Linked DNA regions of Dyadobacter pollutisoli. The protein of the gene in region 2 interacts with the protein of the main gene of each other region in a pairwise test. Links are inferred from orthologs where the notes say so. Each region holds a gene or a part of one and is shown on either strand. Other genes may lie near its edges.

The links.
Region 1: the proteins of pepT (region 2) and tpiA interact in binary tests that used the Escherichia coli proteins (3 or more experiments, as listed by UniProt). The link is inferred for Dyadobacter pollutisoli from one-to-one orthologs.

Annotation. Positions count from the first base shown.
Region 1 is NZ_CP112998.1:6,184,031-6,200,035, reverse strand. Bases 8,194-10,934 are described here. They hold tpiA (triose-phosphate isomerase), read left to right. Parts: upstream 8,194-9,053; coding sequence 9,054-9,815; downstream 9,816-10,934. Other genes in these bases: ON006_RS25495 (OmpA family protein), read right to left, coding at 9,937-10,934; ON006_RS25505 (aspartyl protease family protein), read right to left, coding at 8,194-8,753. Also shown: ON006_RS25545 (Panacea domain-containing protein), read left to right, coding at 1-464; ON006_RS25540 (hypothetical protein), read left to right, coding at 470-916; ON006_RS25535 (RidA family protein), read left to right, coding at 954-1,337; ON006_RS25530 (hypothetical protein), read left to right, coding at 1,489-1,803; ON006_RS25525 (DEAD/DEAH box helicase), read right to left, coding at 1,817-5,599; ON006_RS25520 (NUDIX domain-containing protein), read right to left, coding at 5,692-6,129; lpcA (D-sedoheptulose 7-phosphate isomerase), read right to left, coding at 6,171-6,755; tRNA (5-methylaminomethyl-2-thiouridine)(34)-methyltransferase MnmC2, read right to left, coding at 6,795-7,451; more of ON006_RS25505, read right to left, coding at 7,485-8,193; more of ON006_RS25495, read right to left, coding at 10,935-11,181; ON006_RS25490 (DUF5672 family protein), read right to left, coding at 11,269-12,027; ON006_RS25485 (glycosyltransferase family 2 protein), read right to left, coding at 12,043-13,020; ON006_RS25480 (hypothetical protein), read right to left, coding at 13,093-14,394; ON006_RS25475 (hypothetical protein), read left to right, coding at 14,491-15,042; ON006_RS25470 (cysteine hydrolase family protein), read left to right, coding at 15,073-15,861; excinuclease ABC subunit UvrA, read left to right, coding at 15,977-16,005. UniProt on the Escherichia coli protein: Involved in the gluconeogenesis. Catalyzes stereospecifically the conversion of dihydroxyacetone phosphate (DHAP) to D-glyceraldehyde-3-phosphate (G3P).
Region 2 is NZ_CP112998.1:4,387,546-4,403,658, reverse strand. What follows is about bases 660-3,508. They hold pepT (peptidase T), read left to right. Parts: upstream 660-1,386; coding sequence 1,387-2,631; downstream 2,632-3,508. Other genes in these bases: ON006_RS17990 (tRNA1(Val) (adenine(37)-N6)-methyltransferase), read left to right, coding at 3,400-3,508; ON006_RS17995 (ribonuclease H1 domain-containing protein), read left to right, coding at 2,756-3,391; ON006_RS18005 (pyrophosphohydrolase domain-containing protein), read left to right, coding at 892-1,356; ON006_RS18010 (MarC family protein), read left to right, coding at 660-835. Outside these bases: ON006_RS18015 (NUDIX hydrolase), read left to right, coding at 1-177; more of ON006_RS18010, read left to right, coding at 266-659; more of ON006_RS17990, read left to right, coding at 3,509-4,122; ON006_RS17985 (glycosyltransferase family 2 protein), read left to right, coding at 4,184-5,155; ON006_RS17980 (inorganic pyrophosphatase), read left to right, coding at 5,217-5,828; ON006_RS17975 (peptide chain release factor 3), read left to right, coding at 6,023-7,618; ON006_RS17970 (DUF4890 domain-containing protein), read right to left, coding at 7,695-8,054; ON006_RS17965 (DUF3307 domain-containing protein), read right to left, coding at 8,124-8,867; ON006_RS17960 (SatD family protein), read right to left, coding at 8,874-9,506; ON006_RS17955 (hypothetical protein), read right to left, coding at 9,585-9,881; ON006_RS17950 (amidohydrolase family protein), read left to right, coding at 10,046-13,066; ON006_RS17945 (amidohydrolase family protein), read left to right, coding at 13,099-14,418; ON006_RS17940 (hypothetical protein), read left to right, coding at 14,626-14,964; ON006_RS17935 (SusD/RagB family nutrient-binding outer membrane lipoprotein), read right to left, coding at 15,136-16,113. UniProt on the Escherichia coli protein: Cleaves the N-terminal amino acid of tripeptides.

The DNA.
Region 1 (16,005 bases), 1.8 Mb from region 2 along the record:
TGAGAACTTATGGATTGCCTTTTTTTAACCTAAATTTCTCGGTTTGGAAACTTGGGCCAGTATCCAGAGATGTATTTGTTGATCTTTCTTCTGACGAACCTGTTTTACTGGAGAAATACATTTCTAGAAGTTTTGGTTCTGACGGCGGAATTTACATTAAGCCCAAGGTTGTATTCTCAGATGACGAGTTTTCAGATAACGACATGGATTTGTTAGAGCATGTCTCTGAAACATTCAAAAATTTCACCGCTGCCGAACTTGTTGAATTAACCCATCGCAAGCATTCTCTATGGTACATCACGGCCTTGGAAAATGGAGTGTTGGAACACCTGGAATCAGGGCATATGAATTCCACAGAAATCGCTATTGATTTTTCGAGATTATTGGACGGTTTACCATTGAAAAAAGAAATCTTTGAAGATCAACGTGAATATCTCAAAAGTAGCCAAGCGCTTAAAATTTGATTCTGGTGGGTAACGAAGGAGATATCTTATATTTTGATCCATTTTATTTCAAAAAAGGTAACGCATCCAAACCCAAATACTTTATAGTACTGAAATCCTTAGGAGAGAAATCACTCTTGGCGAGCCTGCCATCCAGCTTAAATTTCTGCCCTACCGACATTGTTGACAAAGACGGCTGCATTGAAGTGCCGGAAGCATGTTTCAATTGTTTTGTTTTTAAAGGAAAAAGCCCTGTCACAACCAGCGGTTGGTGTTTTCCTATGGATACCTATCTCTATGGGCAACAAATAGACGAATATGAAATAGCAATTTTAAAAGACATTTATCCTGTGGAAGGTTTGGATTATCGCATAATTGGTACACTAAAAAGTCTTTTATTTCATGACATGAAAAAGTGCTTTATCAATTCAGCCAATGTAAAACGCAAGTTTAGAAAACTGTTATCCTCATAAATATTTCAAGAGTATTTTCAAAAATCAACCCAATCATATGCCAAGACAAAATATACTTTCCGGGTCGCCCTGGGAGGACAAAATGGGGTACTGCCGTGCCGTACGCATTGGAAACATCGTGGAAGTTGCCGGAACAGTAGCCATTGTAGACGGAGAAAAAGTAAAAGCTGACGACGCTTTTGCCCAAACCAACAACATTATCGAAAGAATTTCAAAGGTATTGGAAGATGCCGGCGCGAGCCTCGGTGACGTGGTCCGCACTCGCATCTTCACTACGGATATCAATTGTTTTGATGAAATCGCCCGCGCACATGGCGCATATTTCGGTGATATTAAGCCTACTACGGGCATTTACGAAATCAGCAAACTGGTTTCTCCTGACTATCTGGTTGAAATAGAGTTTACTGCTATTGTACAGTAATCTAGTGAAATAGTTAAAAAAGGCTCACACTTCTCTGTATGAGCCTTTTTTGCTAAATTATTTTTTTCGGTGTTTCCAACCTTCTGGCCTGAAATTTGCTCTTTGTGTTGTAGTTGTCTGATTGGGACCCTAACACATGGCCATTTTAATTATGAAAAATTATCGTACTTTACTCATAGCCTCCTTTTTACTAATTCTTTGCGTATTACAAAAAGAAGCACGGTACAAAACGATCAGAAGCGGGGGTGTGGAAAAAATGCACAATTTCCCGTCAGAAAATTTGAGTAACAGCACGTTCGCTGATAAAAATATCAAAGTGAGCGGACGCGAAGCCAACGCGCTTCAAAATACACAGTTGTTCGAATTCGCCTCGGCCGACAGTACATCAAAAACTACATCTGCCAGGTTGCTGAATCAAAACCTGCTCAATATCTCTTCGGGGGGCAAGATCCTTGGGTTCAACTGAAAGAACGCTTTGACTAACTGAACAATCCCATAATATCGTCCTGGCTGAGCTTTTTGATAAAGCCCGATTCTCCTCCAACCAGATCTTCCGCCAAATCCTGCTTTCGCTGCTGAAGCAACAGAATTTTTTCCTCAATCGTATCCTTACAAATCATTTTATAAGCAAATACCTTGCGCGTTTGACCAATGCGGTGCGTGCGGTCAATAGCCTGACGTTCCACAGCCGGATTCCACCATGGATCAACCAGGTATACATAGTCAGCCTCGGTTAGGTTAAGCCCTACGCCCCCAGCTTTCAGGCTCATCAGGAACACTCTGCAAGTCTGATCGCTCTGGAAACGGTTCACTCTCCCAGCCCGGTCCACGGTTTGCCCGTCAAGGTATTCGTACGGAATATTTACCTTTTCAAGATGCTTGCGAATCAAATCGAGCATTCCTAAAAATTGGCTGAAAATCAAAATTTTATGATTAGAAGCATTCTCTTCTATTTCCCTGGTGAGCTCTTCCAACTTGGCCGATTCGTTACCAAAATCTTCGTCTCCTGACAAAATCGATGGGGAATCACAAATCTGCCGCAGCTTCAGCAATGCTTCCAGAATTAGGAAACTGCTTTTGTTCAATCCTTCGGTAGCAAGCTTTTCAGCGATTTCCTGACGGTATCTCTCACGGAATGTGTCATATACTTTCCGCTGCTTGTTACCCATTTCACAGAACAATATGGTTTCCGTTTTGTCAGGCAGGTCGGTCGCTACTTCCTCTTTGGTCCTTTTGAGCATGAAAGGATACACGAGTTTCCGCAATTCAGCCGCTTTTTCTTTATCCTGATATCTGTCAATTGGTGTAGCGTACTCTGTCCGGAAGAAGTCGGCGTGACCCAGCATCCCCGGGTTCAGAAATTCAAACTGAGAGTAAAGGTCGAATGTGTTGTTTTCGACCGGGGTACCCGTCATTGTCAGCCGGTTTTTCGCCCGCAGTAAGCGCGATGCCTTGGAAGTAAGCGAGTCAGGGTTTTTAATGGCCTGCGCTTCGTCCAGTACGATATAATGGAAATCAAACTGCCTCAACAATTCCACGTCGCTACGCATCGTGCCGTAAGTCGTCAGAATGATGTCGTATTCCCTGAAAAAACTGATGTCTTTACGTCGCGTCATACCACGGTGAACGTACAGTTTCAGGTCCGGCGTAAACTTGGTCGCCTCAGCCTGCCAGTTGAAAATCAATGTCGTAGGAACTACGACGAGGTTCGTATGTTCGGGATTGATATTCTTTTGCTGTTGCAGGAATGTCAGCATCTGCAGGGTTTTTCCTAAGCCCATATCATCAGCCAAACAGCCTCCCCAACCGAATTCATCAAGGAAATTGATCCATTTATATCCTTCTTCCTGGTATTGTCTCAATGTCGCGTTCACATTTCCGGGCAGAGGCACATTCGGAATCTCTTTGAAATTGAGCAGTTTTTGCTTTTTCTCCCACAACTCACGGAACACTTCCTCATTATCGAGCTCGGACACCAGCTCATCGATCAGCGAAAAGTGAATTTTGGACAAATGGATATTTTCGCCATCCACTCTTCCAAATTGCAAAAGCGGTTCGAGTTTACTGATCCATTCGTCAGGAAGCACGCCCAGAGAGCCGTCCTGAAGCTGAATGTAGTTCTGCTTTTTCAACAATGCTTTTTTGGCATCAGCAAGCGAAACTTTCTGATCGCCAAACATGATCTCCACCTGCATGTCGAACCAGTCGATGCCGGAGGATGCATTCACCTTCACAGTACCTCTGTTCGGGTTGAAACGCATTTTTTTCAGATCCTTGAAGCCCAATAAGTCATATTGCTTCTTTCCAACTGCTTCCACGAAATTGAAAAGCCAGCCCTCCTTCATCACATTGTCAAAAGGAACATAGAAAAACGGCTGACCTGCCTGATGCGCAAAACCTGGATGCAACGATTTTAACCATTCCCAAACCGAGTTTTCGGCCTGCTGGTCTCTTTCGAGCATGGTGATCTGGTTATTTTCAAAGCTCGTTCTCGTACGCCGCTGATCATGCAGGAACTCTGTTTCCCCCAACTCGCCTTCTCCTTCGTACACAAATGACGGCACGATCAGCAAATTGGCATCGTCTTCTTTGAGGTAAATTTTTGGCTTGCGGAATGGCAATGCCCGGCTCTGAACTTCGTGACGCGTTTGAAAAATCACATCAAACTGTTCGGTAACCGGAATTATCCATTCACTCATAAAGCCTTCCGAGAAATCCTTCTTAACCCTTATTTTATATCCATTCTGCCCGAGGTATGCGACCATTTCAGCTTCGCTGATGCCCGCCCAGCGGAAAAGCGTCTTTTCATTGTGTATGCCAAGCCAAAAACTGTCGAGCGAAACCACCTTTTGCAATTCCAGAGGAGTACCGGGCTGCAATTCAACATATGGATTGAGCGTGATAAACTCTTTGTCTTCTGTTAAAACAAAAAACAATTTGACCGGCTCCCGGTGTAGTTCCAGCTGGGTAAGCTGGTTGTTGCTGGTAATGTAGTCACCGTCCGAAAGAAATAACCGGTCGGCGTCCAGGTCATTGAAGATCCTGTTGATCTGTTTTCCGACGTAATTTCTTGCTTCGTAGCGCTGTTCAGGGCTCACGTCGTCAAAGTGCAGGTAGGCATTGTAAGCCCAACCCTGCTTTCTGATAAACTTTTGTAACCCTTCCTCCCAATGCTTCGCCACGCGCACAAGCCGGGCATCCGCCTCAGTAAGCACGGGGATTTCATCGGCAGAATAATAGTGGCTCGAACCTCCTGCGATGTTGCGGATATTGGTAACCTTTTCAGATTTAGAACTGTATTTGACCGAAAAAACACCGAAACCAATGTCCAGCAAGTGATTTTTTCCTTTTGGCCAAAAAACAAAAATGGATATTCTGTCCTCTTCCTCCTGGCCATTTTCGGCCGAAGAAATGTTAAATGTGACATTTTGTGCCGGCAATATCCGCTGCCGGAGCGTTTGCCAATCCTGGTACTCCCCTACTTTTTGCAAAGAGGGGTCCATTTTAATCAGCAAAAGGCCACCATCCTCATCGAGGCGGAAGTCAAATTTATCCTTGAATGTGTCTTCCAGAGAGTATCCGTATTCTGCAAGGAGGTTATTTTTCTCAACCGTCAGGTCGCGCATTACCTCAAATGCCTTCTCTCCTAGTTCTTCGCGGAGTTTAAGCAACGCCGCCAGCTTGTGTTCACAGAGTGGCACCCAAAGCTTTTTACCGCAATTACAGGTTGTGTGAACCTGTTTAGTGTTCTTGATCCGCTGGAATGTTACCGAATAATCCTGGTTGTTTTCATGAACCACACATTCGGCTTCACCTTCCTTGGCGGAAATAATATCAACCTGCCCGAGCGATTCCCTGTTTTTCCAGGTTTCGTCCAGTACCAGATTTCTAAGTTGAATTTCTTTGATTTCGGGAAGATCAATGACCGTATCCTCCATTTCGTGAACAACCTGCTTGATAGTAGGCATCTTGTCCAGAATGTACAAAATAGCCGCAACGCGATGTTTGCAGAGGCCATTTTTGTCGGGGCATGAGCACTCCGTCGTGATCTGGGGAGTCAGGAAATCCCTGATGTAAATCTGGTAGTACTGAATGGAGTAGTCGCTCTTGACTTTGAACTCAGCATTACCCGGACCATTATAATCAAGTTTGGAAACTTTTAAGCCACCACTGCTATAAATGGAACGCCCTCTTGACAATACATCCTTCTCCGTACGCCGTAGCAAGAAGTTGGATAATTTCTCCTTCTTTTCGTTTTCCATTTACCCTGCTGCCTGTTAAAAACGCAAAGGTACGGTACCTTTCTGTTTTATAGAAATGAAGGAGGAAATATCTGTTCGGCCAAAAAGGCACATTATCGCACGTAAGGCTGGTCAATAACGCCTATGTGACCTGTGAGTAACGATTTTTCGTAAAAACCGATAATTTGTTTTCCTGCATTAGGATACAATAGTTTTGTTGCCAGCGAAGCAATTGGCAGCCAGACAATTTCCAGGGCTGTGGTATGTACCGGATTTAGCTCCGGAATACCTGAAATTTCAGTCTGAAATACCATGTGAAGTGTTTCCTTTTTGACTTCCGGCCATATTACTTCTCCACAAAAAACCATTGTATTTACCTCTGCCGCAACGCCCAACTCTTCGTAAAGCTCCCGGGCAAGTGCTTCGGAAAGACATTCGCCGGGATCAGGGTTTCCTCCGGGCAAAGCAAAAACCTCAGTGTCGCCGTAGCAGTAGCGGAGGGTTAAGATGGAACCGTCCAGGAGTATCAAGGCAGAAGGGCGTACATTCATGAGGCAGCGGATTAAAGATGACGTGTGTCGATTTGCTGAATTTAATCCGTCAACACCATTTTTTCAATAAGTAACATGAAAATATGGATCACTTTGATGTGAATTTCCTGAATCCGGTCCGCATATCCGAAGTGCGGGACACGGATTTCAATGTCGGCAACACCTGCGAGCTTGCCACCGTCTTTCCCCGACATAATAATGACTTTCATGCCTTTGGCCTTCGCCGCTTCCGCCGCGCGGATAATATTGGTAGAGTTTCCGCTGGTACTAAGTCCCAGCAATACGTCGCCCGGCTGGCCCAATCCTTCAATGTATCTTGAAAACACAAATTCATACCCAAAATCATTACTAACACAGCTCAAATGGCTCACGTCAGAGATGGCGATTGCAGGTAATGCGCGGCGGTTATCACGGTATCTGCCGGTAAGTTCTTCCGCGAAATGCATGGCGTCGCAATGGGAACCTCCATTGCCACAGGAAATGATTTTTCCATTGTGAATGATCGCCTCAGCCATCATTCCGGCTGCTTTTTCTATTTTTTCAATTTGAACAGGATCGCTCAGGAAGTTGTCGAGTACTGCCTGTGCTTCTTTTAATTCCTGACTGATAATGCTTTGGTAATTCATATCTTAATATTGTTCGAACATTCAATTTTGCGTTTCCTACTAGTTTCTGATGGCTTTCAACACATGTGTTTTCCGGCCTGGCCCTTTGTGCCGCTCTACGGTGAACCCAGCGGAGCGAAGTGCACGTTTGACAATTCCTTTGGAAGAATATGTTACTAGTACGCCATGTTGCCTCGTTTGGGCCGCTATTTTTGAGAATATTTCCTCTTTCCAGAGCTCCGGCTGCGAGCGTGGGTCGAAAGCATCGTAAAAAATAACATCGAAAATCTCTGTGGAACTGAATTCTTCCAACGTCACACATTCTTTTCGAAGGGAAAAATAGTCGGAAATTGGATTCATGCCAGACCATGAACTTTCATGAAGTTTCATAAAACCCGACTGGCCGGTCAATGCTTCATAATTCAACAAAGAGGCTTCCCCCGAAGTAACGGGAAAAGCCTCTATGGAAGTGTAATAAATTTGCTTGCGGAGCTCGTCAGCCAGTTTCCAGGCTAGAAAAGCATTCAAACCCGTCCCAAAGCCCATTTCAAAAACATGTACCGGAGCTGTGGCATTTTCTAAAATCGGCCGCAAGCCCAGATTGATGTAAATATGCACTGCTTCGCTCAAAGCACCCTGCAGGGAATGGTACTGCTGGTGATACTGCGGACTGTAAAGTGAGTGCGAGCCGTCTTCTGTTACAATAAAGCGATCCAAATAAGCCGGATGTTTAGTTCGGCTTAAAAGTAATTAAATCATTCTTCGCAGGGTAATCTGTGTAAAGAAAATATCTCCTTTACGTTTCACCAGCAAGTCGATGTTTTTGCCGTCTCCCCGCTGCATGAGCTTGTAAATGTCGCTCACATTCAGTTCGGAAGCAGCATGATCGTCTATAAAAAGTAACTGGTCTCCTTCCATCAACCCTGCATGGGAAGCCGGAGAATCGTCCTGAATGTGGTTCACAATATAGTTATGCAGGTCGGCACCTTCCGCACGGATCTCCATGCCGCTCATATCGTGCTCAAATTTCTCACGGAGACGGCTTTTGATCGGTTTCAGCACCATATAACTTTCCTGATAATTCATCGTCACCTTAAATCTCCGCAACAGCTCACAGCCTATGTTACCCTGCCGCGAGGTCCCGGCCCGTAGTTTGGAGCCAAATGCAATGCTGTCGGGAAAGGATGCCACGATATTGTCCATTTCAAACCTACCCAACCGCAACCTGTCGATCCGGCCGAGATTTCCATTGATTACGCCATTCAAACCGCGGCCCAACTGAGCCCTGATCACTTTTTGCGGCAACCGGAATGACTCTTTCGGTGTGTTGTTTAAAAGCAACGCATGGCCGGCACCGGTGTCGATCAATACCCGGATCGGATGCTCACGACCGTCTGCAAACAGCGTTACCGCGTCTGTAAACGGTTTGGTGTCTTCAATGATGAGGGGGTGCTTATCGCCTTTGCTGGTTTTATATTTATATCGGCTGGGCTGCATCAGCACCAGTTCTTTTCTGGAAAAATCGATGGTTACTACGAAGTTGTTAAAAATCTCATAGCCAAAAATGCCGTGGACCGGCACGCCGACATACTCTGAGAGCCGCAAGAAATCCTGTTCGAGCACCACGATATTCTGGTGGTTGGCACGCAGCCTACCCATCGAAAAGCGATTGTCGATGGCCACATGTGCAGATATGGATTTCCCTTCTCCTGCTCCGGTAAGATTAACCTTGCGGGTTAACCGAAGCTTGTCCGGTTTAAGAATGTAAGGATCGGTAATAATGATCGAACTGACGCCGGTATCCAGTATAAACCGGAGCGAGTCGGTATCGTTGATCTTTGCATACAAAAGGATCAGATTTGAATGCAATTCAAATGGAATGCGTGCAGTTTTATGATTTTTATCTAAAAAATAGCCATACTTTTCTTCTGAAACCGGGGGTACATCTTCTGTTTTTGCAAATGATATGCTGCTGGTAAAAAGTATGATTGCTAAAATTAACCACTTAGACGTTTTCATCGTGGCCTCCTTTCGTTAAATTCCTTTGTTAGAAGTCTCTCTTTATAAATTACAAAACACTCTGATTATAAATGGCTTAACTCTGTCTTTATTATCTTTTGTGTACACTAAGTATCAAATTCGGCCCAAACGGTTAATTGAGTAAAATTAATGCTTTTTACCTTAATTAAACACAAAAAATTCTTAATATGTCCAAACTTTCTGGCTTTTTTTATATCATTTATATATAATAATGTTAATGATGAAATTATGGTAATTTTGTTGCGTTAAATGACGTTTTTTCACAATAAAAATTTTCTCATGCGTAAAAAAATTGTTGCCGGTAACTGGAAGATGAACAAGGTTCTGGATGAGGCAGTTGCGCTTACCTCAGAGCTGGTGAATATGGCTAAAGATGAAGTTTCGAACGATGCCAAAATCATCCTTTGCCCTCCCGCGATCTACCTTACCACTATTAAAAAATATATAGAGGACGCTCCTAATTTTTCGTTGGCTGCTCAAAATTGCTCTGATAAGGTTTCCGGTGCCTTCACTGGTGAGATCTCCGCACAAATGCTGCAGTCTATTGGTGTAGAATATGTGTTGATCGGACATAGCGAACGCCGTCAGTATTTCAATGAAACCAATGCGCTTCTTGCCGAAAAAGTAAATACTGCGCTTGCAAATGGTGTATCACCGATTTTTTGCTGTGGAGAGTCTCTGGAACAAAGACAAAATGAGGACTACATTGGATTTGTGAAGAACCAGATCACCGAGAGTCTTTTCCATTTGACAGAAGAGCAATTGCTTTCTGTTGTGATAGCTTACGAACCCATCTGGGCTATCGGAACTGGTCTTACGGCCTCTGCTGAGCAGGCTCAGGATATGCACGCTGCATTGCGTCAGCACATTGCCTCGAAATATGGTGCCGCAATTGCCGACGAAATTTCAATCCTTTACGGAGGTAGTGTTACAGCTGCCAGCGCACCTGAATTATTCTCTGCACCTGATATCGACGGAGGCCTTGTAGGAGGTGCTTCATTAAAATCGAGAGAGTTTACGAATATTATTAAAGCTAGGTAAATTATTGACAATAAGCGCCTTACCTTTACCACACTGAGCGGAGTCGAAGTGCACATGCACACTGCAAAAACACTTCGACTGCGCTCAGTGAGACAAAGGGGTTCGCTCAGGATGACAAAGGTCAAGCTTGCGTAATCACGAATTCGACCCTGCGGTTTTTCTGGTGCGCCTCCGCAGAATTACCCTTCCCTATTGGCCGTGTGCCTCCATATCCCTTTGCTTCAATCCTGCTGGTGTCTATTCCTTTTTCGACGAGATATGTTTGCACGGATTCTGCTCTTTTTCTCGACAATTCCAGGTTTTTGTCAAAATCTCCCACATTGTCTGTATGTCCTTCAACCCGGATTTGTATATCCGGATTTTCGCGCATCATATCTACCAGCCTGTCCAATTCGGCGTAGGATTCGGCCAGAAGTGTGTATTGTGACGTCGCAAAATAAATATTGGGCAGTACGATCGTTTCTCCAACCGTCAATGGTGTCAAATAAAAATCCTGATCGAATGCGCTTTGACCTGCCGAATCCGCGGGTACCAAAGGAAATGTGGTCCCGTAAAATCCTTTGGCGACAATGCGGAAATCATACTTCTCGGCTGGGTCAATGCCGATGCGGTACTTACCGGACGAGGATTTGATCTGTAGCGAATCCCCTTTTTCTACATAAGAGATTTGTCCCGATATTGGCTTCTTCGTTTTAGAGTTATAAATCGTCCCCTTCATAACTGCAATACCGGCGACTTTTGCATCAGTACTATCCGCCAAGGGCTGTTCCGGTTGTTTCGGAGCGGGTTTTTCAACTGGCTTTTTAACTGGTACTTGCGCTTTTGCCGTTGATTTTGCTGTATCATTAGCTTGTTTTTTCAAAGGATTCTTGATACGAACGCCATAGAAGTTCCAGGAATGGTACCCTTTTGAACTACGTCCTTCATAAAAGTCAAACTCTTCAATGCCTGGCGTAAGCCTCTCGAAGTAGGCTACGAAATCTACTTTTTCTCCTTCATTAATCTGCTTCCTTGTTTCCGTGGGGATATTTTCCGTTCTGATCAGTTTGAATTTTTTATCAATTTCACCCGGCTTGTATAACCTTGTCTCCGGATCAAGCCAAATCTCGCCCGCGCTTTGCTGCTGTTGTAGTTTCTGATCGGGTCTCTGAAGAAATGGAAACCCTTTTGGCACGGTCTGGTTTGAGGCTTTTTCCTCAAATTGCAGGTAAATGATGGTGTATTTGTCCGTCAGCTCTACTTTTTTGATTTTAACATCAGGCTGAGACTGCTCCAATACTTTGGGATTATCAGTAATTTGTCCGAAGCTGGCATCCAATGCCAATACAAAGGCACATAATAATGCCGTTAGCAACTTAAAATTCATGACTTTCAAATGTTAATTTTAGATAAACAATTGCAAGAACGCGCGAACAATCCTGATAGTTTGTTAAAAATTGTTAAACTATGTATCTCACTGATTTACAGGAATAAATTTAGCCCAAAAACCCGGATCGTAGCGCTCCCAGGCGTGGCAGGCAAAGGGTAGTTGATGTCCCGTCAGTTCGTAGGTAGCGGCCGGGCTTTTTTCGAAGGAGAAACGGAGTGCTTCGTGCCAGGTAGGAAGTTTCAAAAATAATTTCATGGGATAAAGGCGCGTTGCTTCCTGAGAAAAAAGCATGTCCTCATTCCCCTTCCAGGACGTGTAGAAAAAATTGTAGATTTTCAGATAACGGATGAGTGCGGGAATGCGGCGAAGTGACAGGCCGCCATTCAAAACAATGCGTCTGCTGGACAATGCTTTGGCATAAATATCCTTCGAGTCGGCACTTAATATGTCAAATTCCGGCTGATGCAGGGATGGCGCGCCCATGTAGTCATAACCTTTGCGGCACCATTCGCGTAGCTCATCGCGAAACACAAATGCGTCGAGCTGATAAATGAGAATGTATTCGTAAGCGAGGAATACCTTATAAAAATCAATGGAGATCAGTAACTGGTTGTAGGCATCGATACCTGCGAACTGATGATCATCGAATGAGATCAATTCAATGGTGGGATATGCCGCTTTTATTTCTGACAGATCCAGGCTGCGCGGTTTTACAATTTTTACCGGGTAACCCGATAGCACGGTCATGCACTGTTTCAGCGAGAGCTGTTCGCCTGCTGTCAAACTGGACTGGTATACGGGAATTACAACGGCTACCGCAGGCTCCCTTGCTGTAACTTTCACACTTAAGCTGATTAATTATTCTAATAAATCTCCGATCGCCGGTAACCACCAGTCTTTGCTGCTGAATTTGTAGTAACCTCTCACCAGTTGGCTTACAATGGGCGTTAACCTTTTGTAACGGTTTTCGGGAAGTGATGCTCTCCGGTAAAAGTGCTTTTGAGACAAATACAGCTTGATCAGTTTTTCGCGCGGTACAAAAGGTATCGCTCTCAGCAGCAGATAAAGTTCATGTAATTTGTTGGCTTTTTCTTCCAGAGGGATCAATTTCTGCTGGCGGTCACGTAGAAACCGGTCTTTCAGATGCACTTTTTCAATTTTGCTTCCAAAGCCAACTTGCTGGCTGGAATGTATCCGATACGAAATCAGCGGATCAACTATAAAATCAATTTTGTTCTGAAGACTTAAAACAACTGCTATCCAGGCGTCGTGGATCAGGTCTGGAACGTGGGTAGGGAAAGGCATGAGCCTTTCCAGGCACGATTTCCTAATCGCCAATGTAGCACCTGTTACAACGAAACCATTAAAAAGGATCTCATGTGGTTTGCCGTTTTTCCAGATGCTTTGTCCTCTTTCGTCAAATTCAATTTCCTCCCAGATCGTGCGCCCGGTAGGGTTTGAATCATCGTCGATCATGACTGCATTACTGAAAACAGCGTCAATTCCCGGGTTGGCATTGAGATAGGCAACCTGCCTCTGTACCTTATCTCTCCTCCATTCATCGTCCTGGTCGCAAAGAATAATGATGTCTCCCTTGCATAAAGACAGGCATTTTTCAAAATTTTTGGTTGAACCCAGGTTCTTTTCGTTCACATGGATATGAACAGGAAATTTGCTTGTAAGTGCAAAAGACTTTATGATTTCAATGGAATTATCCTTCGACCTGTCATCACACACCACCAACTCATCAACTGAAACTGTCTGATCAGCAATGCTCTTCAACTGTGCGAGCAAATACTTTGCTCCGTTGTAAGTGCACATAGCTACTGAAACCATAAATGTGTATATAGAGTTAAATTAAAAATGTCGCAAATTAACGGTAATGCCTCCTATACCCAAACCGTAATATCACTTTCGTTCAGATTCTTCCGTAAAATTTTTGCCAGCGTCCGGAATACTGATCACATGCGCAGTAACGGCCCAGTTTAGGATCTCCGAAAATTCCTCGGCCTCCTGGTAGTAGATCAATGGGGTTGTATGGTCTTTCTCCCAATTGTTTAATGTCGTCACAATTTGCTCATTGGACTTCACCAGCGCTTTATAGTTGTTAAAAAACACTATTCCCCAAAGCAGCACTCCCAGAAAACCCATGTATTTCAAATGTTCTTTTTTCAGGATTTTAATTTCCATAAAGATCAACACAAGCAATACTGGAATCGTGGCTGAAAAAAACATGTAGCGCGGCGCGATACCTCCCGCAGCCTTTGACTCAAACCTTGAAATGGATATAATTATTCCCGTCAGTATGGGCATTGAAAGCATGCAATACAGCAAAGGATTCCGGAAAGCGTAGCCTTTCAAAAATAACCATATCCAGCACAGTAAAACAAACAGGCCGATACACATGCATAAAATGATGTTAATATGCTGACCTGACGACGGATTGACATAAAAAAAACTTCCGAGGAACGTTAGCAATAAACGTGCCATCCATTGGGCATTAAAAGCGACCCCTGACGCTGTATGAACGGATGGGGGCAACGGTAAAAAAGTGATCAGCAAAAGCCCCAAAGCGATTGATCCCCATACGATTAACAAAGACCATTTCTTTTGCGCAAATAGCAGGAAGGCACCAAGAAAAAGCGTGATAAACCCGTTTCCAAAAGATAAAACTGCAATAATTACTGCGAGTAATGCTATTAAAAATGTTGCTTCATTGAGCCGGCTAGCCTTATTGAGCAAAAACAGGCTGAGAAAGGAGAAGAAAAACACCGTATAATGTTGAATTCCTCCCCAATAATAAAAGGTAACCTGCCAGAAAGCCAGACTACTAAGAAAAACCGCTGCCCATAGTAGCGTTTCAGCAGAAAGCAGCCCTTTCTCTTTCATGGTGGCCATGATCAATGCGAAGAAACCGACAAGGAAGACGTTTTGAAAAACGACAAGATTCGTAAAATTGATCTCATGGAATAAATAATAGTAGAGTGCAGCTGTTGATTTGGAAAACAATATGCGATGTTCATTGTGCCTGCTTAGCAAGATGTCGCGCCTGATGCCAAATCCAAAATTTTCGTAATAAAAACGCCTGATGAAGTTTAGTGTCGTGTCGTAATCGTCAAACGAAGGGGCATTGAGCGCATTATGCAGAAGTGTAAATCCGAAAATTAAAAAAATGGCAATGCTTAAACTGATTGAGAGATATTTACCCATATCTGATATTTTTGTCAAAAAACTTTATGCATTTACGACTCATAAAGTTACATCCCTAATCCGGGATTCTAAATTAAAGTTACTAAATGCATATTAATGGCCTTACCAGATCAGCTCAAAAAGGCGATTATCCAGATGCCTGCCAAAGAAAAGGATAAACTGTTACTCAGGCTTATTACCAAAGATAAAACGCTGACAGACAGACTTCATTTCGAATTAATTGAAGATAGTGCAACCATTCCGGAGCGACGGGATGAGATCATGAGCAGGATTGTTCGTACCTCGAAGTTTAACCAGAACACACCGGGCTGGATACTGATGGATCTCCGAAACCTCAGCGGTGACATTGCCTATCATGTTAAGGTGACCAAAGATAAAATCGGTGGCCTGGAACTGAACCTGTTCCTGATGAACACATTTATGGAGCAGTATCCCGAGATTCTCCGAACGTACTCTTCCCGGGCCGATACCTGTGCATTGTATATTGCCAAAAAGGCGCTGACGATCATTAACGGTATCAACAAGCTGGATGAAGATTACCGCGTGGATTATATCAAAGACGCCAATCGCATGCTGAAAATGGTATACAGCCTGGCCTCCCGGATGTATGCACGCCAGCTGGAACTTCCTCAGGAACTGGAAGAGTAAAATTCGTAAGATCCCTGTTTAATAGCTGATATGAAAAATACTGCATTGCTGATCATTGACGCTCAGTTTGATTTCTGTGATCCCTCGGGTGCGCTCTTTGTACCAGGCGCCGAGCAGGATGTGGAGCGAATCGCCAGGCTTATTGCGCTCGAAGGAGACAAAATAAGTAGCATTTTCGTGACCCTGGACACACATCGCGTCCTTGACATTGCTCATCCATTATTTTGGGAAGATAGAAACGGCAATACCGTTGCGCCATTTACGCTGATCACCACTGCTGCTGTGAAGGATGGCAAATGGACGCCGAGATATCATCCGGAGTATGTGCTACACTACCTTGAAACGCTGGAAGCGGAAGGTGAATTTAAGCATTTCATCTGGCCTGAACATTGTCTGATAGGTTCCAAGGGCGCGGCATTGGATGACACAATCCTTCACGCGCTCCTTGCCTGGACGCATCGCACTGGCAGGGATTACGAGGCTGTTGTGAAAGGAATGAACCCGCTTACGGAACATTTTGGTGTTTTCAAGGCACAGGTACCCGTTGCCAATGCGCCGGAAACAGAGCTGAATCAATCGTTTTTGGCAGAACTGGAAGCATTTGACCGCGTACTGATTGCCGGGGAGGCCCGCTCGCATTGTGTTGCTACCAGTATCAATCAAATCCTGAAATATGCGCCTGCATTGGTCCCCAAAGTATCAGTCCTAGCCGACTGTATTTCTGACGTTACCAACTGGGGACATCTTGCTGATCCGATTTTTGAAAATGCAAAGGAAAAAGGAATGACTTTTTTAAAAGCTTCCTCGATCATTCTTTGACAAATGGCTGATCATATTCCCTTTTGAAAAGCCAAACTAAATGACTGAACTTTTGGTTAGTATTGAGATCGGTACATACCCAAACTTGTACCGGATATCCATTTGATTTTCTTCTATGATGCAATTATCTGTGCCCCGGATTGA
Region 2 (16,113 bases):
GAGCTAGACAAGCGTAATTTCAGCCGGAAACTACTGTCGACGAATTTGCTGATCAAGCTGGACGAAAAACAGAAAGGTTATTCAAAAAAAGGAGCATTTTTCTATAAAATCGACGAGGAAAAGTACAAGAAGCAGTTTAATACATTCCTGAATTTTCTTCCCGGAAACGGTTCCTAGTATCCTTATTTACCCACTTCCAGCCGGAAAGGTTGTGTAAGCAGACGGTTTTGAGCAACTTTGCTGAAAAATCGCCGGGGGCAACGTCATGTTTAATTTCAAGGAGATAGTATCCGTTACACTTATTCTTTTTTCAGTAATCGATGTCCTTGGTTCGCTACCGGTCATTGTGGATTTTAGAAAAAAACTGGGAAAAATTGAGTCCGAAAAGGCCACATTGGCAGCCGGGTTCATCATGATCCTGTTTCTTTTTCTGGGAGAGAGACTATTGAGCCTTTTTGGGGTTGATGTCGCTTCTTTTGCCATCGCGGGTGCCATTATCCTGTTTCTTTTGGGACTGGAAATGATCCTGGGACGGAATATTTTCAAGCACGATAATATGGATGTGGGAGTCGCTTCCATTGTCCCGATCGCTTTTCCGATCATTGCCGGTGCCGCTACCATGACCACTTTACTTTCGCTTCGCTCAGCTTATGCGATCGAGAACATTCTGGTGGGGATATTGCTGAACCTGTTCTTTGTCTATCTGGTTCTGAAATCTTCAAACTGGCTCGAAAAGAAGCTGGGACAAGGTGGTACCGACATTTTGCGTAAAGTATTTGGTATTATCCTTCTGGCCATTGCCATTAAACTGTTTAAAACAAATCTGTCGATGTAAGTCTTTGACAGGTATTTATTTATAATTCAATACAAATTTCAAAAACCAATACAGAAATGCAACAACTGGACAGCCTGAATCAAGTCGCGGAATTCCATAAAACATTTAAACACCCTATTCTTGAAACACCCACGATCCCTTCGGAAGAAAGAAGCCGTCTTCGGGTAGCGTTGCTGGCTGAGGAGTTGAAAGAACTGGAAGTGGCGATCCTTGAAAAAGACATTGTGGAAGTGGCAGACGCGCTTTGTGACCTGCAATATGTATTGTCCGGGGCTATTCTGGAATTTGGGTTAGGAGGAAAATTCAGAGAACTGTTTGACGAAGTACAGCGCTCCAATATGTCCAAAGCATGTCTGACCATTGACGAAGCTGAGGCAACAGTGGCACATTACAAGGCAAAGGGGACAGATTGCTACTACAAGGAAGACAGCGGGAAATACCTCGTTTACCGCACGGCTGACGACAAAACATTGAAAAATATCAATTACTCGCCAGCAGACCTGGCTTCCATCATCAGTTAATATCCATTTGCCCATTCACTATACCACTATATGACTTCCGTACTCGAACGTTTTCTGCGCTACGTACAAATCGATACGCAATCGGACCCGAATTCCGAGAGTTTCCCCAGTACCGCCAAGCAGCTTAACCTGAGCAATCAATTGGTAGTGGAGTTGCAGGAGCTGGGTGTTACGGATGCGCACGTTGACGAGCACGGGTATGTATACGCGACCATTCCTTCGAATTCGGAGAAAACGGATATCCCCGTGATATGCTTTTGCTCTCACGTAGATACTTCGCCGGATGTTTCCGGAGCGTATGTGAAGCCGATCGTTCATCATAACTGGGATGGCTCCGATATTATATTACCGGACGATACCAATCAGGTTTTGAGGATCGGCGAATTGCATGATCTGGACCAGCAAATCGGAAACGACATTGTTACAGCCAGCGGTACCACATTACTGGGTGCTGATAACAAAGCCGGCGTGGCCGAAATTATGGCCGCTGCTGAGTACCTCATGGCGAATCCTGCTGTGAAGCACGGGGACATTAAAATCCTTTTTACGCCCGACGAAGAAGTAGGGCGCGGAACGGAGAAAGTAGACCTCATCAAACTGGGAGCCGATTACGGCTATACTGTGGATGGAGAAGCGATCGGTACTTTGGAGGACGAAACCTTTTCTGCTGATGGAGTAAAAATCACCATTCACGGCGTGAGTACGCATCCTGGTTATGCAATTGGGAAGCTGGAAAATGCTTTGAAGATCGCGGCGGACATTCTTGCTGCATTGCCAAAAGGAAGCCTTTCGCCTGAAAGTACGGAGGATAAACAGGGCTTTATTCATCCTGTTCAAATGGAAGGTATCCAGGAAAAAGCAACATTAAGCTTCATCATCAGGGATTTTACAGTTTCCGGCCTTCATGAAAAGGAAGCATTGCTGAAACAAATCACTGACGAGGTACTGACAAACTACCCGGGATCATCGGCGGAGTTCAAGGTTCAGGAGCAATACCGGAATATGAAGGAGATATTGGACCAACATCCGCAAGTGATTGAACATGCACTGAATGCTATGAAAATGGCCGGACTGGATCCGATATTGCGTAGTATCCGAGGCGGTACCGATGGCTCACGGCTGTCATTTATGGGCCTGCCTTGCCCGAATATCTTCGCTGGCGAACATGCGTTTCATTCAAGATTGGAATGGGTTTCGGTACAGGATATGGAGAAAGCGGTAGAGGTGATCGTCAATCTTTGCAAGGTTTGGGAGCGGAGTCATTTCAATGATTGAATGAGTGAATGAGCGAATATTTATCCATTCACTCACCGCACAAGCAACTCGGCCATTCATTCATTCGCTCATACATTCATTTATTCACTCATTCAGTCATTCAAAATTCAGTCATTAAAAATTCATGTCCAAGAAGACAAAATACTACGTAGTGTGGCAGGGGCGGAAAACGGGGGTCTTTACAGATTGGAAAGAATGCGAAGCACAGATCAAAGGCTTTGAGGATGCGCGTTACAAGTCATTTGAATCAATAGAAGAGGCGGAGGCGGCTATCCAGCGTGATTACTGGGAGTTTGTTGCGAAGAAGGATAGCAAGCCAGCCATACTTAAAGAAGCGCCAGCTAACATTGGTAAGCCCATCAAAAACAGCATTGCAGTAGACGCAGCCTGGAACACGGCTTCGGGTGACATGGAGTACCAGGGGATGTATTATGCCACCGGAGACCGGATTTTTTTGCAAGGCCCATTCAAAGACGCGACGAATAACATCGGAGAGTTTCTCGCGATTGTGCATGCACTCGCTTATTTGCAAAAAAAAGAAAGTGATTTGCCCATTTATAGCGATTCGAGAACGGCAATCAGCTGGGTCAAAAAAAAACATGCTAATACCAAACTGGTCCTGACGCCGCGGAACAAACCTGTTTTTGAAATGCTGCAACGTGCGGAGCGGTGGCTGGCGACCAATACCTTTAAAAATAAAATCCTGAAATGGGAAACGGAGTACTGGGGTGAAAACCCGGCAGATTTTGGACGAAAATAGAAACTCTTATGGCACGCAACTCCCACTTTAAATTCAAACAATTTACGGTTCAGCAGGACCAATGTGCCATGAAAGTTTGTACAGATGCCTGCGTGCTCGGCGCCTGGGCAGATGTAAAGGATGCTGATCACATTCTGGATATTGGTGCTGGTACGGGACTACTTTCGCTCATGGTAGCGCAAAGAAATTCTTACGGGATCATCGACGCCGTGGAGATCGACGCTGAGGCGTTCTATCAGGCTGGTGAGAATGTAGAAAAAAGCCCTTTTCATGACCGGATCAAGCTTTTTCACTCTGCCGTGCAGGAGTTTGAATCGGATCACCGGTATGATGTGATTGTCACCAACCCACCGTTTTTTCAGTCAGACCTGCTATCTCCCATCGACAAGAAGAACATTGCACATCATGCGAAGTCGCTTGATTTTGAGGAGATACTGGAATCCATTGTCAGACTTCTGACGCCGGAAGGAAAATTTAATATTCTTTTCCCGGTCGATGAAGGAAACCGTTTCAGGGAAAAGGCCGAAAAAACAGGATGGTTTTTAAGCCGCAAACTTACTTTGTTCCATCATGAGGGGAAAAAAGCATTCAGGCAGCTCATGACATTTCAAAGAGAGAAAGTGCTTCAAAATCTGGAAGTTAATGAGGTAATGTACATTTACGAAACTGACGGAGTGACTTACCACCAGGCTTTTAAAGAATTATTGAAAGACTTTTATTTAATATTTTGATCAGGAAAAACACGAACTTTGCACCGCCATGCCGGTACAGGCATACCACTGAACATTATTCATGACCGATTCAGCTATTCAGATTTCCGTTGTAATTCCGCTTTTTAATGAAGAAGAGTCGTTGCCCGAACTCTGCGAATGGATAGACAGGGTAATGGAGGAGGATGAATTTTCGTATGAAATTCTACTAATTGATGATGGTAGCAAAGACCGTTCCTGGGAGGTCATCACCAAATTATCGAAGGAAAACCCGTATATAAAAGGCTTGCGTTTTGTCAGAAATTACGGGAAAACTGCGGCACTCCAGACCGGTTTTCAGACGGCGCGTGGCGAAGTGATCATTACTATGGACGCCGACCTGCAGGATAGCCCCGATGAGATCCCCGAATTGTATAGTATGATTGTCCAGGACGGTTATGACCTAATCTCAGGCTGGAAGAAAAAGCGATACGATCCGATTACGAAGACTATCCCAACCAAAATTTTCAATGCGGCTACACGAAGTATATCCGGCGTATCACTCCATGATTTCAATTGCGGGCTGAAAGCTTACAGAAAAGAGGTGGTGAAAAACATTACCATTTACGGCGAAATGCACCGTTACATTCCGGTGATTGCCAAATGGAATGGTTTTGCGAAAATAGGAGAGAAAGTAGTCCAGCACAGGGCACGCAAATACGGTTACACAAAATTCGGGCTGGAACGGTTCATTTTTGGCTTTCTGGATTTGCTTTCGATTGCCTTTGTGAATAAGTTTGGGCGTAGGCCAATGCATTTATTTGGCAGTCTGGGAACCCTTATGTTTTTTCTGGGAAGCATTATAGCTTTTTGGTTGCTGGGTAAAAAGATCTATAATATTTACAATTTGCAGCCCTACCGGAATGTTACTGAAAATCCATTATTCTTTTTGGCACTGGTAGCTATTATGGTTGGTTCGCAGCTATTCCTGGCGGGGTTTCTCGGGGAATTATTTGTGAAACAGTCCATTTCAAAAACCGGGGACTACAACATCTCCGAGCGGGCCGGAATGTGACAGATATTTGAATTTGAACGAAGAAATTATTCATAAAAAGTTATTACCTATTACACAAATAATGATCGCTAACGTACACAAAGCACATCCCTGGCATGGAATTCCAATGGGTGAAAATGCGCCAGAACTTGTAAATGCATTTATTGAAATTGTTCCTACTGATACAGTTAAATACGAAATTGATAAAACAACCGGCTATCTGATGATCGACCGGCCGCAAAAGTATTCCAATATTGTACCAGCCCTTTATGGCTTTATTCCAAAGACCTATTGCGCTGAAAAAATTGCATTATTGGCTCGTGAGCGCTCAGGAAGAGATGTGACCGAAGGAGATGGTGACCCTCTTGATATTTTGGTGCTTTGTGAAAAAATCATTTCTCACGGAGATATCCTTTGTACTGCCAAACCAATCGGAGGAATCCGTTTGATCGATGGCGGCGAGGCCGACGACAAGATTATCGCAGTATTGAAAGGTGACGAAGTATATGGTGGTTTTTCAGACCTGAGCGAACTTCCTGAGGGAATTGTAGAGCGTTTGAAGCATTACTTTTTGACTTACAAGAACTTGCCTGGCGAAAAAGCGCACATTGAAATTACCAATGTATACGGCAGAGATGAGGCACATGAAGTGATCATGACTTCGGTTGAAGATTACAAACACTCGTTTTACTGAGATTCGATTTAAGCATACATCATTTGCTTCGCTATAATTTTGAGCCGTCCCGGTTAGGGGCGGCTTTTGTTTATTCTTATCTTTGTGCAAATTTTAGATATTTAGTAACAAATAGGTTGAAATCACAAGCTGCTGAATAAAAAGAGCTTAGGATGTCGGCCGGAAAGATAAATGGTAGAGTATACCAGCCCGGTATGAGTAATTTACAAGAAATAAAGAAGCGTCGTACGTTCGCTATCATCAGTCACCCGGATGCGGGGAAAACTACGCTTACAGAAAAGCTGCTGCTTTTCGGAGGTGCGATTCAGACGGCGGGTGCGGTAAAATCCAATAAAATCAAGAAGACTGCAACCTCCGATTTCATGGAAATTGAGAAACAGAGAGGTATTTCGGTAGCTACTTCGGTCATGACCTTTGAATACAAAGATCTGCTGATCAATATTCTGGATACACCGGGTCACAAGGACTTTGCGGAAGATACATACCGTACATTGACTGCTGTGGATAGCGTTATTCTGGTGATCGACTGTGTGAAAGGGGTAGAGGAACAAACCGAGCGTTTGATGGAGGTTTGCCGAATGAGAAATACACCGGTGATCGTTTTTATCAACAAGCTGGACAGAGAAGGTCAAAATCCATTCGAATTGCTGGATGAACTGGAAACAAAACTGAGCATCCGTGTTCGCCCACTGACCTGGCCGATCAATATGGGGGCTAATTTTAAAGGTGTTTACAGCTTGTACGAACAAATGCTGTATTTCTTTAAAATCAATAAAACCAAAATCGAAAGTGATGTCGCGAAAGTAAGTCTGGAAGATGAAAATCTGGCAGAATTATTGGGAGAAAAGGATGCCGAGCAGCTGACAGAGGATGTTGAACTGGTGGAAGGCGTTTATGATGTGTTTTCAGAAGAAGCTTATCAGAAAGGACAACTGGCCCCCGTATTCTTCGGTAGCGCCATTAATAACTTCGGTATCAAAGAATTGCTGGATACCTTCTGTGAGATTTCACCCATTCCTCAGCCACGCCCAACGGATGTACGCGAGGTATCACCGATGGAGCCAAAATTCACCGGTTTTGTTTTCAAAATCCACGCCAACCTGGACCCGCGTCACCGCGACAGGATCGCATTTTTGCGGATTTGTTCGGGGAAATTTGAAAGAGGTAAGTTTTACAAACATGTCAGATTAGGCAAGGATGTAAGGTTTTCGAGCCCCTTTACATTCATGGCTTCGGATAAAAGTGTCATGGATGAAGGTTTCCCGGGCGATGTAGTGGGACTTTACGATACCGGTAACTTTAAGATCGGAGATACATTGACAGAAGGAGAAAATCTGCAATTTTCAGGTATCCCAAGCTTCTCGCCAGAGATCTTCAAAGAATTGATCAATATGGACCCTATGAAATCCAAGCAGTTGGAAAAAGGGATTCAGCAGCTTACAGACGAAGGAGTTGCCCAGTTATTTACATTAGATTTGGGTAATCGTAAAATCGTGGGAACGGTAGGAGAACTGCAATTTGACGTAATCCAGTACCGTCTTGAACATGAATATGGCGCAAAATGTCGCTGGGTTCCTATGAGTGTTTCGAGGGCATGCTGGCTGACGGCGGATGAAAAGCCTGCTATGGACCAGTTCGTTCGTTTGAAAGGTAACCAAATTGCCTATGATAAGGATCGCAACCCGGTGTTTCTGGCCGAATCTGAATGGATGATCAGAATGAACAGGGAGAATAATCCTGCGATACATTTCCACTTTACTTCCGAGTTTAAAACCGAAATGGCTGTTTAAGTCATTTCAATAAAATAAAGAGGGTTGCTGTCAGTTTTTGATAGCAACCCTCTTTATTTGTTTAGATCAGTCTTAGTCAGTTTCTGGGGCCTCTTCCGCCGCCATTAGCACGACGGTCTTCCAGCATGGTTTTGTATTTTTCCTGCTGTTCAACGGTCAGGATTTTGGCCAGTTCCGTGTTGAATGTTTCCATAGATGCCCGCATTTGTGAGCGGTCCTGGGTTTGTGCGTCCCTGAGCTCCTGCATTTTCTGTGCGCGTGCGAGGCTGAGGTTATACACTTGCTTCTGCTGATCCTCGGAAAGACTAAGATTTTCGGTCAATGTCTTGGTTTGATTTTCAGCGCGCTTTTCCGGAGTGGCATTAGCTTCCTGCCTTTGTGCGAAGGCGGTCATGCTTACGAAAGCCATTAATATGGCAAACAATGTTTTCTTCATGGTTAAGAAGTTTAAATACCAGGGTTAGAGTTGAAAAGCGGAGATAGGTTTAACCGGAACTGGAATTTTTTAATAAAGCATTTTTACAGCCAATGCGACTGCAATCGCACATGTATAGCTCATCAGTGTCCCTACGAGTACATACTCCGATTTTTTGCTGATATAGGCTGGCGGAATCTCTCCTCCCGCAGTTTTATCATTGTATCGTAAAAGCGATTTGGCGGCGATCAGAAAGCCAATGGCAGAGAACTGGCTCACCAGTACAAATACAAAAATGAGGAGTCTTTCGGACATTCCTATCCAGCGGCCTGCATTGGCCAGGTTATCATCAATGTCGGGTGCGAGCTTGGTGAGCTCTTCCCGCCACGGTTTTGTGAGGATTCCGACCAGGAATGATATTGGCGAAAGGGATAGCAGTGCGCCGGACAGTATAGCCAGTGTTTTTGGTGTGTAAAGCCAGGTTTTAAAAGTTTCAAAACCAATATTCAATTTGTTGGTAATGATCAAAGTGGCTATGATAATGGTGATTAAATGCGCGGCCTGATCTGCAATGAACCAGGTAAGTGTGCCTTTTTTATCAAACTTAATTTTGACAATATCAATGATGCCGTGGGCTATTCCCAGAACGATAACGGGCATTGGATTGTCCCATTTACCTAACAAAATATAGGAAATGGCAATAACCAGTAATACGTGAAAATAGAGGTATTTGGAGCGTAGCGATTTCTTCTTTTTATCAATTACCCACGAAGTCGGTTGCCAGTAGAAATCAACAAGGACATGCGCCAGGAGGAGCAGCAAAAATTCAGTCATGGCTGTTTATCGTTTTGTGTATAGTGCTAAATGCTTTGGAAAGGTAGCCAAAAAATTTTCAATTGCCCACCATTTGGAGGCCGCAACACGTTGGCTTGCTGCCGACTGACTAATACCTAACCTTTCGGCAATCAGGCTTATACTTTGGTTTTGAAGCAATGCGACGATCACTTCACTTTGTGCGGTTGTCCAATTCTCAATAACCGTTTCCAGCAGATCAAGCGTGGCATTTAGTGGTTCAGACGAAACAGGTAGGGCAATGCCGATCCGTGCCTTTTGCATTCGGATATGGTCCGCCAGGTGCCCTGATAACCTGAATGCTTCCCCGTCAGAGGTTCCCGGACGATCGGTAACCAGTTCGGTTTTACCAATACCAATTGCAATCCGCAGGTCAGTATGAGGCGAGTTTGATCGCATAGCTGCCCTGGCAAGCACCGCTACGTGCATGGCGTCCCCGACATTTTTTAAAACTCCCTGGAAGCTGTCGCCACGATAGATCTCAGGTTTTAAAACCCATTGGAAAGTAGGGCTTTCGCGAAGTATTCTGATCAGTTCTTCTAACCATAAAGCAGCGTCTTCCCGAGCAAAACCCGTGGAATTCACCATGTCAGCGGTGATAACGGCCTGAAATCGTTTCATAACTATATAAGCTTTTTACCTTATAATCGGTAAATATAAGGTAAAAGCCTTATATCGGTTCGATATAAGCTAAAAACCTTATATTTTTTCAGAGAAATAACGGGCTAACTCTTCCCATTCTTCCTTTAATGAACCGTTAAATGTCTCTGAACCAGCGCGTCTGTACCAGTATCCTGCATTCCATGTGTCGCCTTCAACACGATGTAGATATGCATGTAAACGATCATAAGAACGGGTTCCTTCACTGCTTTGGGCAATGTCGTGAGCAGCTTCCCAATCGCCTTTTGCGTCATACCAAAGTGCTTTAAGTAGCACAGAAATGCCTTCCGGCGGTGTAGAGAGAGCAATGGATTCCTTAAATTGATCGTAGGTCATAAGAAAATGATTAAGCAAAAACCTGATACAAGATGCAAAAAAATAGAATGAACAGGAAAATTCTGTTGCCTTATTGTAACTTCTCCTGAATCGATCCGCCCGGCCCTGACTTTTTAAATTTACTTGTATATTGTAATGCTGAATTGTAATTAAATTAACAATATATGTTTAAACAAATATCAACCTTACTAACCGGGCTGACCATTGGCATATGCTGTCAGGCGCAAGGAACATTTCCGCAAAACGGAGCTTACGATGAGCGTCCGGGGCGATATGCTTTCACGAATGCGACGATAGTGGTGGATTCCAAAACTACCATTACGGCTGGCACGATGCTTATTGAGAACGGGACCATTCGCGAGGTAAGCAAGCAGGTTAAAATACCCGCAGGCACTGTCGTGGTGGATCTCAAAGGAAAATACATTTACCCATCACTGATTGACCTGGACTCCGATTACGGATTGCCCGAGGTAAGGAGGGAAAGAGCGGCGGGAGGAAGACAGACGCCTCAGATTGAATCCAATAAAAAAGGCGCTTTCGGCTGGAACCAGGCCGTACAGCCGGAAACTGACGCTAGTTTGTTATTTACACCTGACGCAAAAAAAGCCGAGGATTTCCGTAAAAATGGCTTCGGAACCGTGCTGATCCACGCGCACGACGGTATTGTGAGAGGGAATGGGGCATTGGTGACATTAACGGACGAGCCAGCCAACAAAGCATTATTGAATAAGAAAGCATCCGCGCATTTTTCATTCAGCAAAGGGTCTTCTTCACAAACCTACCCATCGTCCACAATGGGCGTAGTGGCATTGCTGCGTCAGAATTATTACGATGCCGACTGGTATGCCAAAGCTGTCGACAAAGAGACCAACTTGTCTCTAGATGCTTTTAATCAGATCAAAAGCCTGCCTTCCTTTTTTGAAACGAATGATAAATATAGCGTCATGCGGGCTGATAAAGTAGGGGATGAGTTTGGTATTCAGTACATTATACGTGGTGGTGGTGATGAGTACCAGCGCATTAACGAGATAAAAGCAACAAAAGCTACGCTAATATTGCCACTTCAATTTCCCGACGCTTACGATGTGAGCGATCCCTGGGATGCGGACGTCATAAGCATGTCACAGCTGAAACATTGGGAACTGGCACCTAAAAATACCTCCGAAGTAGCCAAAGCAGATATACCTTTTGCATTGACAACTGCCGGCCTGAAAAACAAAGCTGACTTTTGGAAAAACCTAAAAACAGCCATTGAATATGGTCTGCCGAAAGAAAAAGCACTGGAAGCATTGACTACCTTACCTGCAAGTTTGATCAAAGCGGAGGGCCAGATCGGAAGCCTCAAAACCGGGTTGCTTGCCAATTTTATCATTACGTCAGGGGATCTGTTTGGTAAGGACAACGTGATTTATGAAAACTGGATCCAGGGCAAGAAATTTGTGCTAGCCCCAATTAACGCTCCCGACATCAGAGGAACTTACTCATTGTCTTTAAACAACGAGCCGGCCGGAAAAATACAGATCACAGGTTCTCCTGAGAAGCCTGAGTACAAAATTGTTGTTCAGGATTCGATAAAAATCACGCCCAAAGCGATCCTGTCAAACGAATTGCTGACATTGACATATCAGAATAAACCCTCAGGAACAGTTCGCTTGACGGGCTGGCTCACCGGCGCTGATCTGGCAGGAGAAGGAGTGTTACCGGACGGTTCGGTTATCCCCTGGTCGGCGGTACTTTCGGAGAAATACCAGCCAGCAGCAGTTAAAGACTCTACCATTGCGAAACCGAAGGAAACAGGCCAGGTAGTATATCCTTTCGTAGGATTTGGAAACGAAGAATTACCAAAATCTGAGACGGTACTCGTCAAAAATGCGACGGTATGGACGAACGAAAAGGAGGGAATTTTGCAGAATACGGATGTTATCGTGCAGAATGGTAAAATTACCAAAATCGGAAAAGGATTAGCGGCCCCCGCGGGTACGCGGACTGTGGATGGAACGGGCAAACACCTTACCAGCGGCATTATTGACGAGCATTCGCACATCGCGCTGTTCACGATCAATGAAGGCGGGCAAACCAGCTCGGCGGAGGTGAGAATGAGTGATGTCATCAACCCTGACGATATTAATATTTACAGGCAACTGGCGGGCGGCGTAACAGCATCACATTTGTTGCATGGATCTGCCAATTCAATCGGTGGGCAGAGTGCCTTGATCAAGCTGAAATGGGGTGCCAGCCAGTCGGAAATGCTACTGCCTGAGGTAAAGACGATCAAATTTGCTTTGGGTGAAAACGTGAAGCAGTCCAACTGGGGCGATATCGTGAGAACCCGTTTTCCCCAAACCAGAATGGGTGTGGAGCAAGTATATTTCGACCATTTCATTCGTGCGAAAGAGTATTCCAACTCCTGGAAAAAATACAATGCAGCTTCCAAAAAGCAGCCGGGAGTTGCCCCACGCCGGGATATCGAACTGGACGCACTGGTGGAGATCCTGGACAGCGAAAGATTCATTACTTGCCATTCATACGTTCAATCGGAGATTAATATGCTGATGCACGTCGCTGATTCGCTGAAATTTAAGATCAATACATTTACACACATCTTGGAAGGCTACAAGCTGGCGGACGGAATGGCCAAAAGAGGAATCGGTGGATCAACATTCGCTGACTGGTGGGCCTACAAAATGGAGGTAAAAGAGGCGATTCCTTACAATGCAGCCTTAATGTACCACGAGGGAGTTACGGTTGCGATCAACTCTGATGATGCCGAAATGGCACGCAGACTAAACCAGGAAGCTGCAAAAACAGTGGAGTATGGTGGAGTGCCCGAGGAGGACGCCTGGAAAATGGTGACGCTGAATCCCGCCAAACTATTGCACGTGGATCACCGGATGGGCAGCATTAAAGCAGGCAAAGATGCCGATCTGGTACTCTGGAATACTAATCCATTGTCAGTATATGCACGTCCGGAATTTACAATGGTAGAAGGTACTGTTTACTTTGACCGGAAAAAGGATGAGGAAAAGCAAAAATCAATGGCGACGGAGCGGGAGAGGTTAATTCAAAAAATGCTTGGAGACAAAGCGGAAGGTAAACCTACCCAAAAGCCCCAGGCTACCCAGCCACGCATGTGGCACTGCGAAGACATCGTGGGCGTTCATGCAGAGCACGAGGGAACCAAGTAATTTTACATTTCATTGATTGTCAATTCGATATTATGATAAAAAATAAATTAATCCCGGTAATAGGCTGGACGTTGCTGCAATTTTCAATTGCCATTTCCGGGGCAATCGCGCAAAACCCGGCACCCGCCAAAACTCAGACAAAACCGGTAATCCTCACAGGTGCCACCATTCACATTGGAAACGGACAGGTAATCGAAAATGGTGCTGTCGCCTTCGATAAGGGGATCATTACCCAGATTGGCCCGGCTTGGATTATCAATGACAATGGATCTGAGGTCATTGATGTAAAGAAGAAGCACATTTATCCGGGAATCATTTCGCTTAATACTACCGTCGGGTTGCAGGAAATTGCATCGGTACGCGCCACATTGGATTTTAATGAAGTAGGGCAGATCAACCCGCATGTGAGGGCATTGGTCGCTTATAACACGGATTCCGAAGTGATCCCGACATTACGTGGCAATGGAATACTGGTTTCGCAGTCTGTGCCGCAAGGAGGCGCGATTTCGGGCTCTTCGTCGGTATTTTACAGCGACGGCTGGAACTGGGAGGACGCCGTTTTGAAAAAAGATGACGGAATATGGCTGAGCTGGCCACCGTTTTTGTCGAGTACTTTCAATTACGATGATTTTACGGTATCGGTTAAAAGGAATGAAAAACGTCAGGAATTGCTGGATCTTTTCAAATCTACCTTTTCGGATGCCAAAGCCTATTCCGAAACAGCTAATCCAAGTCCTGTAAACCTGCGTCTGGCAGCTATGAAACCATTATTTGATGGTTCGGCGAATCTTTACATTCGCGCCGATTATGCCAAAGACATCATTGAAGCTGTCAAATTTGCGAAGGAGGCAGGCGTAAAAAAGTTGGTGATAGTAGGAGGGGATGAGTCATATAAGGTGGCTGGCTTTTTGAAAGAAAACAATGTTCCTGTCATCCTGAACCCTACGCATCGTCTTCCAAACAGGGCAGACGAAAATGTATATATGCCTTACGAATTACCGGGCTTGCTTCATAAAGCTGGTGTTAAAGTCGCGGTTACCTATGCGGATGAATGGTGGCGCACGCGCAACCTCGCATTTCTGGCCGGTACTTCTTCCGGTTTTGGCAACGTTGCTCCCGAAGATGCTTTGCAATTTATTACCAAAAATGCAGCGGAGATCATAGGAGCAGAAAAGGAAGTAGGAACCCTGGAAAAAGGCAAGCAAGCTTCACTGATCGTTTCCGAAGGTGATATACTGGATATGCGTGGTAACGTAGTGACAATGGTTTTCATCAAAGGCGGGAAAGTAGACCTGGATGATAAGCAGAAACGGCTTTATGAGAAGTATAAGGGCAAATATGGGAAGAAGTAAAACAGAAAATGCCGGGTTTTGCCCAGTCACGGTCGGAAGATTTATTCTTCCGATTTTTTTTGTTTAAAATGGTTTAGTTTTATTTATTATATAATGGATAATCAATTGATTATATCTTAACAGGCAGATTTTTTGGCTATCTTTAATTATTGATAACCAGTAGGATATGCCCGTTTTTAAGGATCACAGAATCAATATAAACATCTGTTGGGGTTTGCTCCCGAAGCCCTTATCGACCATTTATCGGCAACCACCCGGATCGACCATTATACCAAAGTGCTGCATGGTAAGAAGATGTTTTATCTTTTGATGGTGTGCTGCTGTGTCATTCTGATGTCTTTACCGCTGCCCGGCTATGCCAGCGAAGATATGGCCTTGCCAGAAGCAGATATATGGGACATGTTGAAAAGGATAATGGGCACCGTAATATTTTGTGAGCCATCTGGTCTCTTTGGGCAGGAATGGAATACAGATCATGCTATACATGACCCTGATGGCGACTATGATCATTTTAATGTACAAAAAGGCCAACACCATTGGATATAAAACCGCCAAACGAAGGTTTTCGATGGAGGTCAGACACTTGGCAATTGCTTTGATCGTGATCCATTACGGCGGAAACCCGAATCGGCTTTTTAAGACATAAAAAATGGCCGGAATTTCTTCCGACCATGGCTGCGGGATATCCCGCCTCTTTCTAATAACTTTTGATTAAAATCAGAACTTATCCCACCACAGTTTGGTAGTAGCAAGGTCACCACCGATGGCGGTACCGGCAGCTTCGCGATTAGCTGGGTTCAAAGTCTGTTCGTTGATCGGATATATGATCCTTACTGGAATTGCTAATCCCGCGGGAGCGCTTCCGCCCGAAGGAGGGAGTAATTTTGGATAATCCAACCTTCTCCATTCCAGCCAGGCTTCCCATCCACGGTTGTACAAAGCGATCCATTTCTGGAAACCGATTTTTTCTTTAAAATCACCTGTTGCAGTAGTGTAAGCAACTTTTGGCTGCGCCAGATAGGTAGTTGCATCTGCCGCAGTACCACCCCAATATAGTATCGAAGCAGTGATCGCCGCATTGTAATGTTCAGGAGCAGTCCCGGAGGTTATAAAGCCTCTTTCAACAGCTTCTGCAAGATAGAATTCAACCTCAGTGTAGTCCATTAACAAACCTTCCAATGCTGGCTCGATAATTTTTGTTCCTACGTGAGAGAAGTTTGCATAAGTATTGAGAAAACCGTAGTTACCACCAACATATTTTCCATCTGCTGTTGTTGTGAAGAATGAAGCCCTTCTAGGATCGTTCAATGCATTCAATGGATCGATCAGCGTAGACGCGCCTACATAATCCTGCCGTGTTGAATACAGAATGTTAAGGTTCTGTGCGATTGGATTATAGTTTGGTGGTGTGGCGATATATGGGAATCGTGCTCTGTCCGCATTTGAGGTAAACACGTTTGGTGCTGCAGCAGCTACCAAAGTTTTTGCTTTTGCAGCATCGACATCCGCAAGGATCATTCCCAGTTTCAGTTTCAGGGAGTTTCCGAATTTAACCCATTTGGTCATGTCAGATTTTCCTCCAGTGTTATAGATCAGGTCACCTGCGCCAAAATTGCTACCCGCAGCCGGATCTATCGAAGCCAATGCCGCGTCAAGACGAACCAAGATCGCGTCGTAGACAGTCTTTGCATCATC